2 regions of the Nostoc sp. ChiQUE01b genome follow, and region 1 is predicted to be linked to the other one. Evidence: predicted binding sites of a transcription regulator. Region 1 holds the regulator's gene; the other holds the start of a gene.
What was found. The regulator NtcA, encoded in region 1, controls nitrogen genes in cyanobacteria. The targets are predictions, from matches to a motif close to TNTGTANNNNNNNNTACANA.
Positions count from the first base shown of each region.

Region 2: RMY63_RS04720 (DUF3155 domain-containing protein) is a predicted target of NtcA. The motif match lies at 2,857-2,876, and genes of this name have one in related genera.

Region 1 covers NZ_JAVRBM010000008.1:167,785-175,113, reverse strand. The annotation lists gene RMY63_RS08375 (heavy-metal-associated domain-containing protein) at 1-39, opposite strand, end outside; gene RMY63_RS08370 (DUF3146 family protein) at 938-1,201, shown strand; gene RMY63_RS08365 (VOC family protein) at 1,261-1,677, opposite strand; gene RMY63_RS08360 (Holliday junction resolvase RuvX) at 1,882-2,337, opposite strand; gene RMY63_RS08355 (DUF3084 domain-containing protein) at 2,488-3,978, opposite strand; gene ntcA (global nitrogen regulator NtcA) at 4,147-4,818, opposite strand; gene fabI (enoyl-ACP reductase FabI) at 5,198-5,974, shown strand; gene hisB (imidazoleglycerol-phosphate dehydratase HisB) at 6,111-6,746, shown strand; gene RMY63_RS08335 (ABC transporter ATP-binding protein) at 7,131-7,329, shown strand, end outside.
Region 2 covers NZ_JAVRBM010000004.1:173,120-180,448, reverse strand. The annotation lists gene RMY63_RS04735 (DUF3611 family protein) at 1-473, opposite strand, end outside; gene RMY63_RS04730 (PadR family transcriptional regulator) at 1,128-1,475, shown strand; gene RMY63_RS04725 (cofactor assembly of complex C subunit B) at 1,528-2,058, shown strand; gene RMY63_RS04720 (DUF3155 domain-containing protein) at 2,511-2,828, opposite strand; gene RMY63_RS04715 (GAF domain-containing sensor histidine kinase) at 3,115-4,470, shown strand; gene RMY63_RS04710 (protein kinase domain-containing protein) at 4,574-7,315, opposite strand; gene RMY63_RS04705 (hypothetical protein) at 7,322-7,329, opposite strand, start outside.

The DNA.
Region 1 (7,329 bases):
ATTACCTTTAAGATTGGTAACTTTCAATTTAATTGCCATTACTTACCTCGTTACGTAAACTGAAATAATTTACCTTTAAGAAATATAATATCAATTTTAATAGTGAGCGCACATCTTACTTGAGTTAGGGAGTTAAGCATCGCATACATAGTAATAAATAATAGTTATACCTAAATCATTATTGACAAATTATTGAGGCAGTAAAACTAAATGAAATGCCAAAATATATAAAGTTATTTATGAAAATACACTTAGAAGCTACTAACTTATAAAAAGCCGTTTTTTAGTTTGTTATGAAGACTCCACAAGACATTCTCCTGCTTTTCTAGGCATTCTTGTTCGACATAGTTGTTTTAGTAGCACTGCCGGATCGTACAAGCGTCTATGTGTAATTTACGAAATCTTTTGATCTGTAGTTTTTAATTTATTGTATGCTTCAGGTACTTTTGCCCAGCATTTGGAGTACATATAGATTCAAAAAACAGCTATCTTGCGGCATAAATATACTGTGGGCTTCGCAACAAAGACTTTCAGTGACACAATTATGATAGAAGTGTTGGACACTGCTAATTTGGGTATTTACGCTAGAGACTGCTTCACATTGCGAATGGGAACGATTCCTGAAATGTACCAGTAGTTGAAATGCGATCGCTAGAAGCAATGAAAAAATTAGCATTTTTCGTTTGATTTATTTTCTCATCTCTACAATCAACTGTGATGCTCTAAGACTTCTTAATGCTTTTGTACAAGACGCTATGCATAGTTTGCTTTCCCATAGGGGTAAGCTATCGGTAACGCGCGACTTCAGTATACTGAAGTCATCCTGTTTATAAACACAACTACCCACTTTGTCAGTTTGTCTAATTAAGATATGTTTGGTAAATAAAATAAGTAGCCTACATCATCGGCTGTTATTCCACACTTGACATAAAGCATTGTGAGTGCAAAACGTCTGCCAGAAACCATTGCCCATGTCAGAATTACCCGCCAATCCTGGCAACACGGCTTCCTTGAGGGTGAAGTGAGTGCGGGTGAGTTTGAGTGGCATTTCCAGTGGCATTTTCGCCGGGGGGAACTTGCCGTCAAGCCTTCCCAAGGTCGCGCCTTAATCAAAGAACCCCTCGGTCGATTCTTGGAGCAACAAGATTACCAGCTAGAGCCTGGAGGAGACTATGCTTTTACGATTCGAGCAGAACTTTAGGAGTTATAAGTTGTGAAGATCAGCTAAACACATCTTGAGAAATTGAGTTGTGCTGCTGTTCACTCCATTTTAAACTTTCCATTGAAAAGCACTACACGCCAACCATCAGGGTCTTCAATCGTTACGCTTTTGCCTTTCCAATAAGGGTTTTCTGGCTCAACTTCGGGATATCCCAAACTGGCAAGACGGTTTTGGATTTGTGCTATTTTTTGTAGATCGGGGATATACAGTACCAGTAAGTTGTCTTTTGTTGGAGCAAGACAGGTACTTCCAGTTTTATGAGTTGTAAATTCTAGGTGGTATTGAGCGTTGGGCAATCCAAACATGACTCCATCGTATCCATCATGCTCTGCAAACGAGTACAGCTTTCTCAATCCCAAGCCATCCTCGTAAAACTCAACCACTTTTGCCAGTTTGTCGGTTGGTCTAGCAATTCTAAACTGAACAGCGGGAAAATGTGTATTATTTGTGTTCATATTACCTTTTCATTGAACGACAGAACAACAGACACAAAGGAGACAAGATGTAGTAAAGATGTGGAGCAGCTTAGTATAGCAAAGTGCTGAGTGCTGAGTGCTGAGTGCTGAGTAGAAACTCAGTATTATCAAAGGTTTCAGCAACCAACATAGTCCTAACCTATGCTTCGACTGCTATAACTCCTAACTTATTGACTTGACTCTTCACTCCTTACTCCTCATTGCTGATTCCGTGAGGCGATTTAAGTATCTTTCGATTAAGAGAATAGCAACAATGTCATCTATGGGTCTTGGAGGCTGTCGTAGACCCTGTGGTAATAGCTTGATTAGCCCTTTGGGCGGAAACATTTGCCAATAGCGATCGCGTGCTTCTAAGGTTGTGTAGCGCTCATCCACTAAAATAATACTCAACGGTTCTGTCAATTTTTGATATAATTTCTCTCTCCACTGTTTGGCTGTAGTTTGGTCGCCCATGACCATCAAAGAGATCGGAAACCTTTGACGCAGTGTCTCAATGGTAGCGATCGCCTCTTTTGCTAGCACGACTTGATGATAATACAGTTGCCGATCCAGTCCCATCACCGCTAAACCACACTTATCTCGACCTGGATCAAACCCCAAGATGACTGGTTGGGTTGGTGAAAATTCACGGAAATTCATAATAAATTAAAAATTAAAAATTAGAAATGTACCCTTACAGGGATCTTGCTGGGCGTAGTGTCTGCTAAATAAAAAATGCAGCTACAGCAACTATTCTGGCTGCTGTTCAATATGTTTAAATCTTACTAACAACAGTGTGCAAATAATTTTTTAAGTACTAAAAATAATTTTTCCGTTAACTATTGCCACCAATTTTACTCTCAATGGCCCGGCTGTATAAGTATCCTCTGCTGCGATTGCTTTGATCTCCAAGGGTTGATTATACTGTCTTAGTTGGCTGACAAAGCGCAGAAAAGTCCCCTCTACTTGCACATTTTCGACAATTCCGGCATTACGGGCCCGAAATTGGGAAGCAGAAATCAGTATTTCTAGCCGCTGCTGTAACTGATAAGATGTCATGGTTTTGGAATCAGCAGTAGTCGTGGCTAGCACCGCGCCTCCCGAAAAAACCAGTTGATTCTGGGCTGTATCCGCGAAAAATTCTATCTGCTTTTCTCCCCTAACATAATTACCAGCAGAGAAAATTCGCACGACATATTCTTTACCATCGCCAATCTGCTTGCTTAATTGATCGACTCTATCCTGGGTCACGCGCAGCAGCTCTAAATTTGCCGGATTTGCTCCTGGCTCGCTTAATTCAAGGTTGGCGTTGCGATTGGCTTCTTGTAAAAGTTGTACCACTGCCTGACGAGCAGCAGCAGGTTGAGTAACACGAATTACAGCAGCCGACAGAACTTGACCACGAACTAAGGCCAGCTTGCCCAAACGCAGGTCGCGGTAAGACTGATAATATTTTTCCAGTCTGGCAACTTCCTGTTCTAGTTCCTCCTGTTGTGCTTCCAATTCTTTGAGGCGCGATTCTCGTTTGGCAATCACTTGCTCTCGCGCTGTAATTTCGACATTACGTTTTTGAATTAGTTGATCGAGTTGAGAAATTTTTTGATCGCGCTGTTCTATGGCTTCTTGACGGTTAGCAAGTTCGCGATCGCGTTTTTCAATTGCTGTTTTGGCTTCGTCAATGGCTTTTTTCGCTTCCGCATAAAGCCGTTGGCGTTCTGTCTTCAGTAGTTCAACTGCCGCCTGTAGTTCCTTTCTCTGGTTGTAAACACTTTGCAATTCAGCTATGGCTTTTTGGTATTGAGTTACCACCCGATCTAGCTGACCTTGAGTGCGTTGGAGTTGAGTTTGGGTTTGGGCTTGTTGACTAATGGTGCGGTTCAGCTGGGCTTGCGTTTCCCTCTGTTTGGCATTTGCCGTCTGCAAGGATTGATTAATTGCCTGCAAGTCTTGTTGTGCCTTTGCTTGAGCAATTCTTGCTTGGTTTAGCTCGCTCTCTACCTGACTTTTCTGAGTTTCTGCGGTTTTTAGCTGTTCTCGCTTCTGTCTGAGGTCTTTTTGAATATCCTCTAACTCAAAGACTCCTTTTCGCAAGCCTTCGTCGGCAGCGAATAAAATCCCTAAAGTTGATGCGGAAATTAAACCACCAGTAAAAATTGTTACTAGTATAGCGGTATTTTTCGGACGAAGCTTAAAAAGTGAGAGGCGGGCTTTGCCAACTCGTGTGCCGATGCGATCGCCAACAGTGGCAATTACGCCTCCCAGAATCAAAATTGCTGCGATGAGGATGTATCCGGTGGTCATCTTTAGCTACCGAAATCCTTCCAGATACAGCCTACTACTTTTAAGCATTGTCTGGAAAGAAGTGGAAATTGGCAATAGCTGAAATTATTCAATTTTAGATTTACCTCTAGCTATTAGTGTCATTTTTCAAAATACAACACGCGCCGATTCCCCTTCCTCCAATTGTTTTTATGTGAACTGCCTACTTAAGGTAACAGGTTTATGCACAGTAATCTTCTTTTTGTGGATGGAAATCATCTTTTTCTCACGCAAATCTCCCAGTAGCCTAGTAACAGTAACACGAGTTGAACCAATTGCCTCTGCGATCGCTTGATGAGATAACTTCAGATCAATTGTGATCCCATCTGCACAAGGAACGCCAAAATCCCGACAAAGAATTAACAAAAAACTCACCAACCTAGAACCCATATCGCGGTGGGCAAGAGTTTCAATCATCATCTCTGTTTGTAAAATTCGCGAAGACAGACCTCGCAGCATTAACATTGATAATTCTGGATTTTCCTTGAGTGCTTGCTCAACTTGTTCAATTGGTGCCGACAGTAATTCCACAGGGGTAAATGCAACTGCATGGTAAAACCTATCCGATTTATTTCCTGTCAGCAATGACAATACACCAAAAACACTATTTTCTCGCAACAGTGCTACCGTTATTTCCTCTCCTGCCTCGTACACCCTGGAAAGTTTCACAGCACCCTTTAAAAGAAAATAAACTCGTTCGGCAGGATCGCCAGGAAAAAAGATCGTTTTATTGCGTTCAAACGTTTCCACAACTGGCGGAAACGCCCCGGTCGCCATCTGACGAAAAACATTTGCTAGGGCTTTATCTTGTGTCACGATCATCTCCCTTCCCCTACCCAATGCCGGAAAAACAAAAACTGATTACCTAAGAATACACCTGAAAAATGAATAAAGCACCGTCAACCTTTCTGTACTTTCCTATACTCAAACTAATCTCTTCATAACTCTTTGTTTATAATGATACATAATTGTTGATCCTTTCAGCTACTACTTGTTGATAAGTAGTTCCAATAGCTGTATTCAAAAGGTTTTTTGAAGAACAAATAAAGATATCTTGAGAATATCTTTATAAAAAATCAAGATTTTTTTCATAGAAAACACCCTTAGCAATATTCATTTTTGTCAATCCTGTATAAAACAAAGACAAAACGTGCCTCAGATTCTAGTATGCTCCTAATGATCGATCGCATTAACAATTTATATGCTAAATCTGACTGGAAAAAATGCCCTTGTTACAGGTATTGCCAATAACCGCTCGATCGCCTGGGGCATCGCTCAACAGCTGCACAAAGCTGGAGCAAACCTGGGTATTACCTACCTACAGGATGAACGCGGCAAGATGCAGAAAAAAGTCGCAGAATTGGTAGAACCTCTTAACCCCAGCTTATTTCTTCCCTGTAATGTCCAAGATGACGAACAAATTAAATCTACCTTTGAGACAATCCGCGAACAGTGGGGAAAGCTAGATATCCTCATCCATTGTCTGGCTTTTGCCAGCAAAGATGATTTAAGTGGAGATTTTAGCCAAACCTCTCGCTCTGGCTTCAACACCGCCTTAGAAATTAGTACCTACTCGCTGGTGCAGTTAAGTGGTGCAGCCAAACCTTTGATGACAGAGGGAGGTAGCATCGTCACCCTGACATATTTAGGTGGTGTCAGAGCAATCCCCAACTACAACGTTATGGGAATTGCCAAGGCGGGGTTAGAAATGAGTGTGCGTTACCTGGCTGCTGAACTAGGGCCACAAAATATCCGCGTCAATGCCATCTCCGCAGGCCCCATCCGCACTTTGGCATCTTCAGCAGTGGGTGGAATTTTGGATATGATTCATCATGTAGAAGAAATAGCACCCTTACGACGCACCGTCAGTCAGCTAGAAGTAGGCAACGCTACCGCTTTCTTGTGTAGTGATTTGTCCAGCGGCATTACCGGACAAATTCTCTATGTAGATGCAGGATATGAAATTATGGGAATGTGACGCGATAAAGTTAGGAGTTAGGGTGAGAAAGTTAGGAGTTAGAAGTGAGGAGTTAAGAGTTAAAAATTTATAACTCATAACTCATAGTTCTTAATTCCTAACTCATAACTCCTAACTTTTAACTCTTCCACTCCCCATGCAAACAACCAAACTAAATTCAAACTACGATCGCTTAACCCAAACCCCTCGGATTGCCACTATTCACCGCACCACTGGTGAAACTAATGTGCAAGTTACCATCAACCTGGATGGTAGAGGAACTTGCACAGCAGCAACAGGTATTCCGTTTTTGGATCACATGTTGCATCAAATTGCCTCCCACGGGCTGATTGATATAGATGTCCAAGCCAAGGGAGACTGGGAAATTGACGATCATCACACCAACGAAGATGTAGGCATTACTTTAGGGCAAGCTTTGAACCAAGCATTAGGCGACAGAAAAGGCATTGTCCGCTTTGGTAGTTTTCTTGCACCACTGGATGAAGCCTTAGTTCAGGTAGCGCTAGACTTTTCTGGACGGCCTCACCTCAGCTATGGCTTGCAAATTCCTACCCAGCGTGTAGGAACCTATGATACCCAGTTAGTGCGAGAATTTTTTGTGGCTTTGGTGAACCATAGCCAGATGACACTGCACATTCGGCAACTGGATGGCATTAATTCCCATCACATCATTGAAGCGACATTTAAAGCTTTTGCAAGAGCAACACGGCTGGCGGTGGAAATTGACCCTCGTCGTGCTGGTCTAATTCCTAGTTCTAAAGGTGTTCTGTGAAAGGAGTCAAAAGGGGCATGGGGCAAAACAGTTCCTTTTTTCCGAGTTCCCAGTCCTGAGTAAAGAAGCAAGATTCCCAACTCAGCACTCAGCACGGGCTAAACCTTAGCTATCCGCTAACATGACTCAGCACTCTTGAGGGGCATGGGGCATTGGGCATTCAAAAGAGGCTCCAGGGCCGGGGTGCTGCTCTTGCTAAAGGGAAAACTCTTCTCCCTTGCTCCCTCTGCCCCCTGCTTCCCTGCCTTTTCCCCACTCCCCACTCCCCACTCACTCCCTACTCCCCAGTTCCCGATAATTGACACACAGCTTGGTGATGGTTATTATCAGCCTACCGGGTAATTTTTAATTAATACCAAGCTGATAAATAGTGATTTAACCGAGATGAAGTCTGTTGCAGATGACCCTAATTCTCAACTTAATACGACAGACATTCCGCCAGTAGTACTAACTTCTGAGTTGCGAAAAGTCTATCGCACTGGTTTTTGGCTAAATCAAAAAGTCGTATCTCTGAAAAACTGTTCTTTAACGGTTTACAAAGGCGAAACCTTTGGGTTACTAGGGCCAAATGGTGCTGGGAAAA
Region 2 (7,329 bases), on a different contig from region 1:
CTAATAATCCGGGTAGGGTCAAAAAATTGGGTAGTTATCGCTTGCGGAGATATGGATCGTGCTACCAGTGTTCCAACGATCGCTTGCGCCCCTAAAAGAGTCACCAGCGTTCCTCCTAAATTCACCCACACCCCTAAGCGTAATACTTGCACAGTCTCGCTTTTCCGAGGCCGGTTGCTGGGATTGGAGGATTCCAATTGCTTGCCAATCCTAGTGTAACGGTAAGCTAAATAAATCCCCCCACCTAAAACAACCAGTCCACAAATTGCTAAAAATACGCCAAAACCAGTCCCAGGATTATTACTAGGACTGCCAGTTCTTTGATTAAAGATGGCGAACAGCAGCACAATTATGCTAGAAACAACGCCTAATACTAGCTGAATCCAGAAGCTAATCCAACCTGTAAGGCGAAAAGTTTGGGCAATTGCCCTAAGAGAAGAGGAAGATGATGGGGCATCGGGAGTTTGTGACATAGCGAGCCAATGTGCTGGGTGCTTGATTAAAGGACGCGAAGACGAGGGGACAATGGGACACGGGAGAGTTCTTTCCCTACGTCTCCCCTCTTTTGTCTTCTTTCTCCTAGTCTTTAGAGCCTTCTTTGATAAATTTACTATCACACTTGCCAAATAAGACAAGAAATTCTGCGATCGAGGAAATCAGAAATGTTTACTGCTTAAGTGTGTATACTGACGCAGCAGCTTGATCCCAGATATATCCCATAGCTTAAGATTTTAGAATTTGCATTGGGAAAATCACTGTAAAACAAAGTGTTTATTAAGTTTTACAGACAAAATAGCATTTTACCTGTAAAATTTCTTCGATGGCATCTTATTGCTTAAGCAGTTCTAATAAACTCGGCATCGCTTAACACCAAAACAGTGACTTCCCCACTGTCTGTTCCCTCCTCACCATACCTGATTTAGCTTGGGTAGGAGAATACTATCCTATACCCTGAAACTCACAAACTAGTTCCACAACTTCAAAGGCGTGGGCAATCATTTGGTGTTTTCGCTTTGGAAATTTAGCTTAAGTAGCTTTATATATTACTCATCTAAGAGTAGCACTATATACTGACTACGAGGATTGTAGACCTTACCCTAAGGCATTTTTTTAGCCATTCACTAACCATGAAACTTGAGGATATATATCAATTTTTTGAGAATCCTCCGCCAACTTACCTTTGTCAGGAACTAGCAGTTTGTTACATACTGTCTGTTTTATTACAAGGTGAATCCTACGGAACCGAGTTGATCGAGCAATTAGAAACTAAGTATCCCGTCTATCGGCTTTCAGATACCGTACTTTATAGTGCAATCAAATTTCTGGAAGACCAAAGGGCAATCACTGGATATTGGAAGAAACTCGAAGGACGTGGACGCCCCAGGCGGATGTACCAAGTTTCTCCCGAATGGCAAGTTCAAGCTCAGGATTTAGCTTTTCTTTGGCAAGACTACATCAACGGGAGGAAAAAGTAACAAATAATTGATAATGAATAAGTCTCCTCCAGTCAAACACTAACAATTAGTTATGGATACTGCTATTCTGCCATCTACGTTCCTGCTAACCTTGTTGTTATCGGTTGGGCTGTTTTTCTTTATTCGTGCCTCGACTAAAGACCGTACAGAGATGGCCCAACTAGTATCTGAGCAAGATGAAGCTGTTTTAATGTCTCAATTAAAAGAGTATTTTCGATCGCGGTCTTACCAAGTGGCAGTGGTAGACCGAGAACAAAATCAGGTAACTTTTGAAGGTAATGTTCGTCCCAGCTGGTTCTTAGCTATATTTCTAACTTTACTGGCAGCTACTGGGATTATTTGTCTATCTCTGGTTGTATCCCTGCTTTTTCCTAGCCTCAGTACCCTTGTTCTGGCGATGGTACTGCTGTCGCCTTTAAGTGGTCTATTTTATTGGAAAAAATCTGGAAGACTTGAGAAGGTGTCGCTCAAAGTAGAAACAACTCAGAGCGAACAAACCTCCTCAAGTAAAGTCACTGTAGTCGCCCATCGAGATGAACTCAGCGAGTTGCAGAGGACTCTACAGCTCAAGCCTGGGAAATAATTGTTGATTTTTGCGACCATCTCTTAACTATGATATGCAGACTTCTGACCTGACCTACTCTTTAGGCTATGGAAAGTAGGAAGGAGAAAATCAAGACTGCTGCTTTGTCAGTTTTCCCCACGACTTTGGTCATGGGGAAAAAATTTAAATTCATTAACTCAAATTCATTGACAGAGCTTACTTAACCATCTACGGCATCAGAGCACAACTTCACTAGCACTTTTAGACGCACTTGGCTCTATACGCACTCCCTTCTGCATCATCAAAGTAGTATCAACCCATGCAATCTAGCGTGGTTTGAAACAGGTTCACTTTCCAACTACCTGGATTAGATTTACTGGCAAATCAGCTACAAACTAAAAAAAAATTAAATTTTGCATAAACTTAGCAATTTTGCCAGTTAGATAGTAGTCAGGAGCCACATTCAACGCTCAAGATGACCATCTATGGGTTCACCGACTAGCTAAAGCAAGAGGTTCTTGACCTGGCGAAGGTTCTAACACCCTCAAACTAGGAAACAAGAAATGGTTTTCCTCTACGTATTGAGCACCAAACAGTCCCTTTTCTGCCCAAAAATAACGGTCTGTGGTGTGTTCGTTTCGCTTTACGAGTAGCAATGCTGGTGGCAATATCCCTTCAGCTTGAATGAACCTTCTCGCTGCTGTCACAGGTTTTTCTTCGCCACTTTCGATGCTATATTGAGGCACATGTTCCAGAATGCGCCGTCCTTCCTGACGACGACGACTTTTTCTTTTGCGTCTCCTTGCCAACCTATTGTCCTCCTCTTTCAAGCTATAGATTGTAGTGATAGCTACAAAATCCGTCGTCATTATATAGGTTCTAGTTCAGAATATCAATAGTTTTTAACGTTTTAATATAAGAAAGTTAATATTTTTGGAAGATAGAGAAAATAAAATTACCTAAGAATATAATCCCCTAGTACAAACCATCTCTAAGAAAATTTTAGTTAAGCTTTATGAAATAACTGAGGTAAAAATTAAGTATCCTCTCTTACATCATGCCTCAAAATCTATAATCTTGAGCAAAAGCTAAAAAATGTTAATGTCTGCCAGTTCCGATTTTCTTGCTCTGTGTCGAGAGCAAATAGCGCTACTAACCCAAGGGCTAGGAGCAACTTTAAGTATTGTATACCTAACACAAGAATTGGTAGATACTCCTTCTGGCGATGCCAAACTGATTCCTATGGTGATTTACCCGGAAACAGCATTATTACCCCAAGGTGAGGAAACTATTGAAGCGACGGCATACAAGCAACTTCAAGTTGGAAATGCGTTTATATTACCCAATCATCAGAGAAGGTTATTGACAGCAGGTTCAGAATCTCCAACTTCGTCACGGGAGTCTGAGATACCAGATGCGTCTCAACCCGATTTCAAAGAAGAATACCTACTTAGTGGCAACCAAATTGTTTTACCTTTGATTTATGAGGGTGTGATGATGGGGTTACTAGTGACAGGTAGGAAAGACCGGGTATGGAATGAACACGAGCAAAGTCAGATTCAACGGATAGCCCAAACATTAGCGATCGCTTGTATTTTAGATCAGCGCCGAGCATGGTTTGAGCAACAGTTGCATGAACAACAAATTATCCAAGAAAAACAACGGGATTTGCTAGATAACCTGTTGCATCAGTTTCGTAACCCATTAACAGCATTGCGGACTTTTGGCAAACTGTTATTGAAGCGACTACGACCAGCAGATGCTAACCGAGATGTGGCAAATAGTATTGTCAGAGAAAGCGATCGCCTTAAAGAATTACTACAACAGTTTGAGCAAGTAATTGACTTGACAGAGGCAGATTTAGCACCACTACATCTACCGGAAGATGGAGTATTTGTAGAAGCAACTATCCAAAAATCCGCTAAACCGCCGTTATTATTACCGGGAACGGGAGATAAAGCAGTTGACTGCTCCCTAGCAGATATATTAGAACCATTATTAATATCAGCCAAAGCGATCGCCCAAGAGCGAAAGCTAAAACTAATAACTGAAATTCAACAGAATTCATCCTTAGTACGTGCCAATGTCAAAGCATTGCGAGAGGTATTGACTAATATTATTGATAATGCTTTGAAATATACTCCCAGTGGTGGTAAAATTTTGATTCAGGCTGGGCAAGAAAAAGCTCATTTTCAGGGAATAGTCATTAGTGATAACGGGCCTGGCATTCCACCTCAAGATTTAGAACATCTTGGAGAACGCCATTATCGAGGTGTACAAGCGCAAACAGAAATCCCCGGTACAGGTTTGGGGTTAGCGATCGCTAAACAATTAATAGAGCAAATGCAGGGCGAAATCGAGATTTTCAGCCCTGCAATCAACTCTAAATTAACTTCACCTGATAGACCAGGAACCACATTTATTATTTGGTTACCGGAAGTTGAGAATTAGTCTATTGAGAAGGGGTTATCCCGTTTTACCTTCACCTTGAACGCTGCTCGAAATCATCACCTAAAATTTATGATTTTTAACAATCAAATAGCTAAGTATTTATTCACATTATAGTTAGCATTTCATCCAAGCGTTTTGTACTATTACCTGACTGTACTTCTACCAGCGAAGAAGTTAGCTTATCAAACTCTAGAGATACACCTATCTGGCTATTATTTATTAATTTAGACAGTGTTGGTATTTCTTCAAGCACCTCATCACTAGGATACGATCTAAGAAGAACAATTTCGCCGTCATGGCTATTGAGAAAATCAGTAATATTATGCTTGAGTTTCTCAATGTCCTCAAGAAGTAAATTAATTCGCTGCTTATTTCCTTTACGATTATAATAGGAATTATCACTTTCTTTAACAGTCAGTTTTAGATAGATAGAAGCAATTCTATCAAGAATTTCTTGAATTTTAGACGTTTTTACATTTTTTGGCTGCTTGCTCCAATCAATCTTAGTAAAAAAACTCTTTTTTTGTTCATTAGTTCTTTGTTCACTATATGCTTCTCTGATCTTTATTTTCTTATTATTAAGAGAATTATTCATAGTCAAAAGACTATTAACTATATCATTTATTCCTGGTTTATTGGAAGTATTATTTTTAATGCCTACAAAAAATATATTGTATATATAAATTGCGATCATATTTAAATAATAAACACAAGGATCTATATTTTGGTAGTAGACAATTTCTCTGACTATTTCACTATTAGTAATATTGTTGATCATTCTCAATACTTCATCTTCATCTTTATTATCTTCTTTAAACGAGATGGGTTTAAAAGTTAAATTAAAGCCTTGAGAAGATTCAACTTGCAACAAGATGTTTGTAGTATTATTTTGAGGCTTTAATATAACCCAATCTCCCTTTTCAATATTATTTCTATAATAAGATGAATCTAAAAATTCATATTCATATTCTTTATTTTCTAATTCTTTAATTTTAATTTTCCGACGCAGAAACGCTAAATAGTTTGGAACAAAAGGATTTCCCAGATCGCGAGTAATTTTTGTATATACAGAGTCACCTCTTAAATCTTTGTGATAAGACTCTTCCGTCTTGTATGCCTGAAATCTGATATTCAGGTTTTCTGGTTCACGATTTGTCTCTCTAATAATCAAATTGCTAGGATGTAACTCACTAAATGAGAATGAATTCTGCGAGGATAAAGATTGCAGGGAGCGATTAACTAACTCACATATTTTATCCAAATACCAAAATCCTCTTACCAAACGAGCAGGTAATTTATCCTTATCCAAGTTCTGTAGTTCTTTGAGTGCTTCTAAAAAACTTGTAGTAGATGAATTATTTTCCTTTTCCCAATTGCGGCGATAAAGACTATTATTTGTTCTTCTAAAGTCGAAACGTCTACTCACCTCCAACTCCAGTATTTTATCAAGCACAAGCTGCACAGCTATTAGATCAGAACTGTCATTGCTCAGGGTATAAAAAGTATTTCCTGCTTTGTAAAGTATGCACTTTAGAATAATCTCAACAATTTCGCGAGGAGCATAAGTTGTTGAATCTTTATGAAGTTTAAAAGGCTCAAATACCTGAACTAAACTTGGTTCACTAGATTGAAGACTAAAAACCTTTTCATAGTCTTCCATTATTTCATCAACTTTTTTCTCCTTTTTGTCATAAATTACTCGAATATTATCATAAAAACGCTCTGGCGATTCTCCACAAGTAAGTAGATCAAATAAAATAGCTCCCAAACCAAATAGATCGGTTTGTATGCCTTGCCGTTTGTACAATAGAATCTGTGTTTTATGATCGTTATTGATATTTTTAATAGCCTCATCATTTACATGAAGAACAATACGTATTGGTAAGTTTTTATCAATATAAATTGAATCAATTTCATACTCTTCTTGATTCTTACTAAAAACTACAAAATCTTTATCTCCAATAATTGAATCACGAAGTTTAGGATCGGTACTAATCAGCTCAACTTTTTGGTTTTCGCTATCTACTTGAATGTCTGCATCACAAATATCAAAATAGTCTTTTTGTTCGGGCGAACGGTAGTGACGTGTTCCCAGAGGTAAATCTGCATTAGCTATTGGCAAAGATGAAGTTATTGGATCTCTTTTTGGTAAGAGAAAACCAAGATCGCCAATCACAGCCTTAACCTCAGACCCCTCTTCGTTTACGAAAATATTTGCAGGTTTCATATCGAGGTGTAACAGATTAGCTTTATGAAGAGTTACAAGACCTTGAGCAATATCTTTCAAATATGGAAGTATATTAGCTATACGATCTTCAAAGCTCATCTGTCTAAGAATGTCATATCCTGTAAGGTTACCAGCAGTAGTGTATTCAGATTTTTCCTCTTCTGTATTTTGTGTACCGTCTCTTTCCAAAATGTCTTTCAGTGTTGCATCATACCTCTCAGTTACTAAAGCATAGTTTGAGATTCTTGATTTCTCAAAAAATACCTTTAGTGTATTATATACATTTGATTGTTGAAACAAATCAGTCCAACCGACTGTCCTGATAACACCAAAAATCTTTCTTTCTCCCTTGGCTCGTGTAATTTCTTGTGTTGATTTAATTTCATTGTCAAAACGTGACTGATCGATCTTATGATCGTAAAGAAGTTTAACAGCGAATTTGTCTTCTATATTACTATTATGGACTGCAAATACTATGCCAAAAGTGCCGTCACCAAGTTTAATAGGCTGCCCTTTTTCATCCAGTGTCAAATAAAAAGTTTGGCTGTTACCCCCTAAGGTTTTAAACGAATAATTTTCATCTTCTTGTTGTAGATTATCTTCTTTTTCTAAGAACATAGAAATTTACTCCT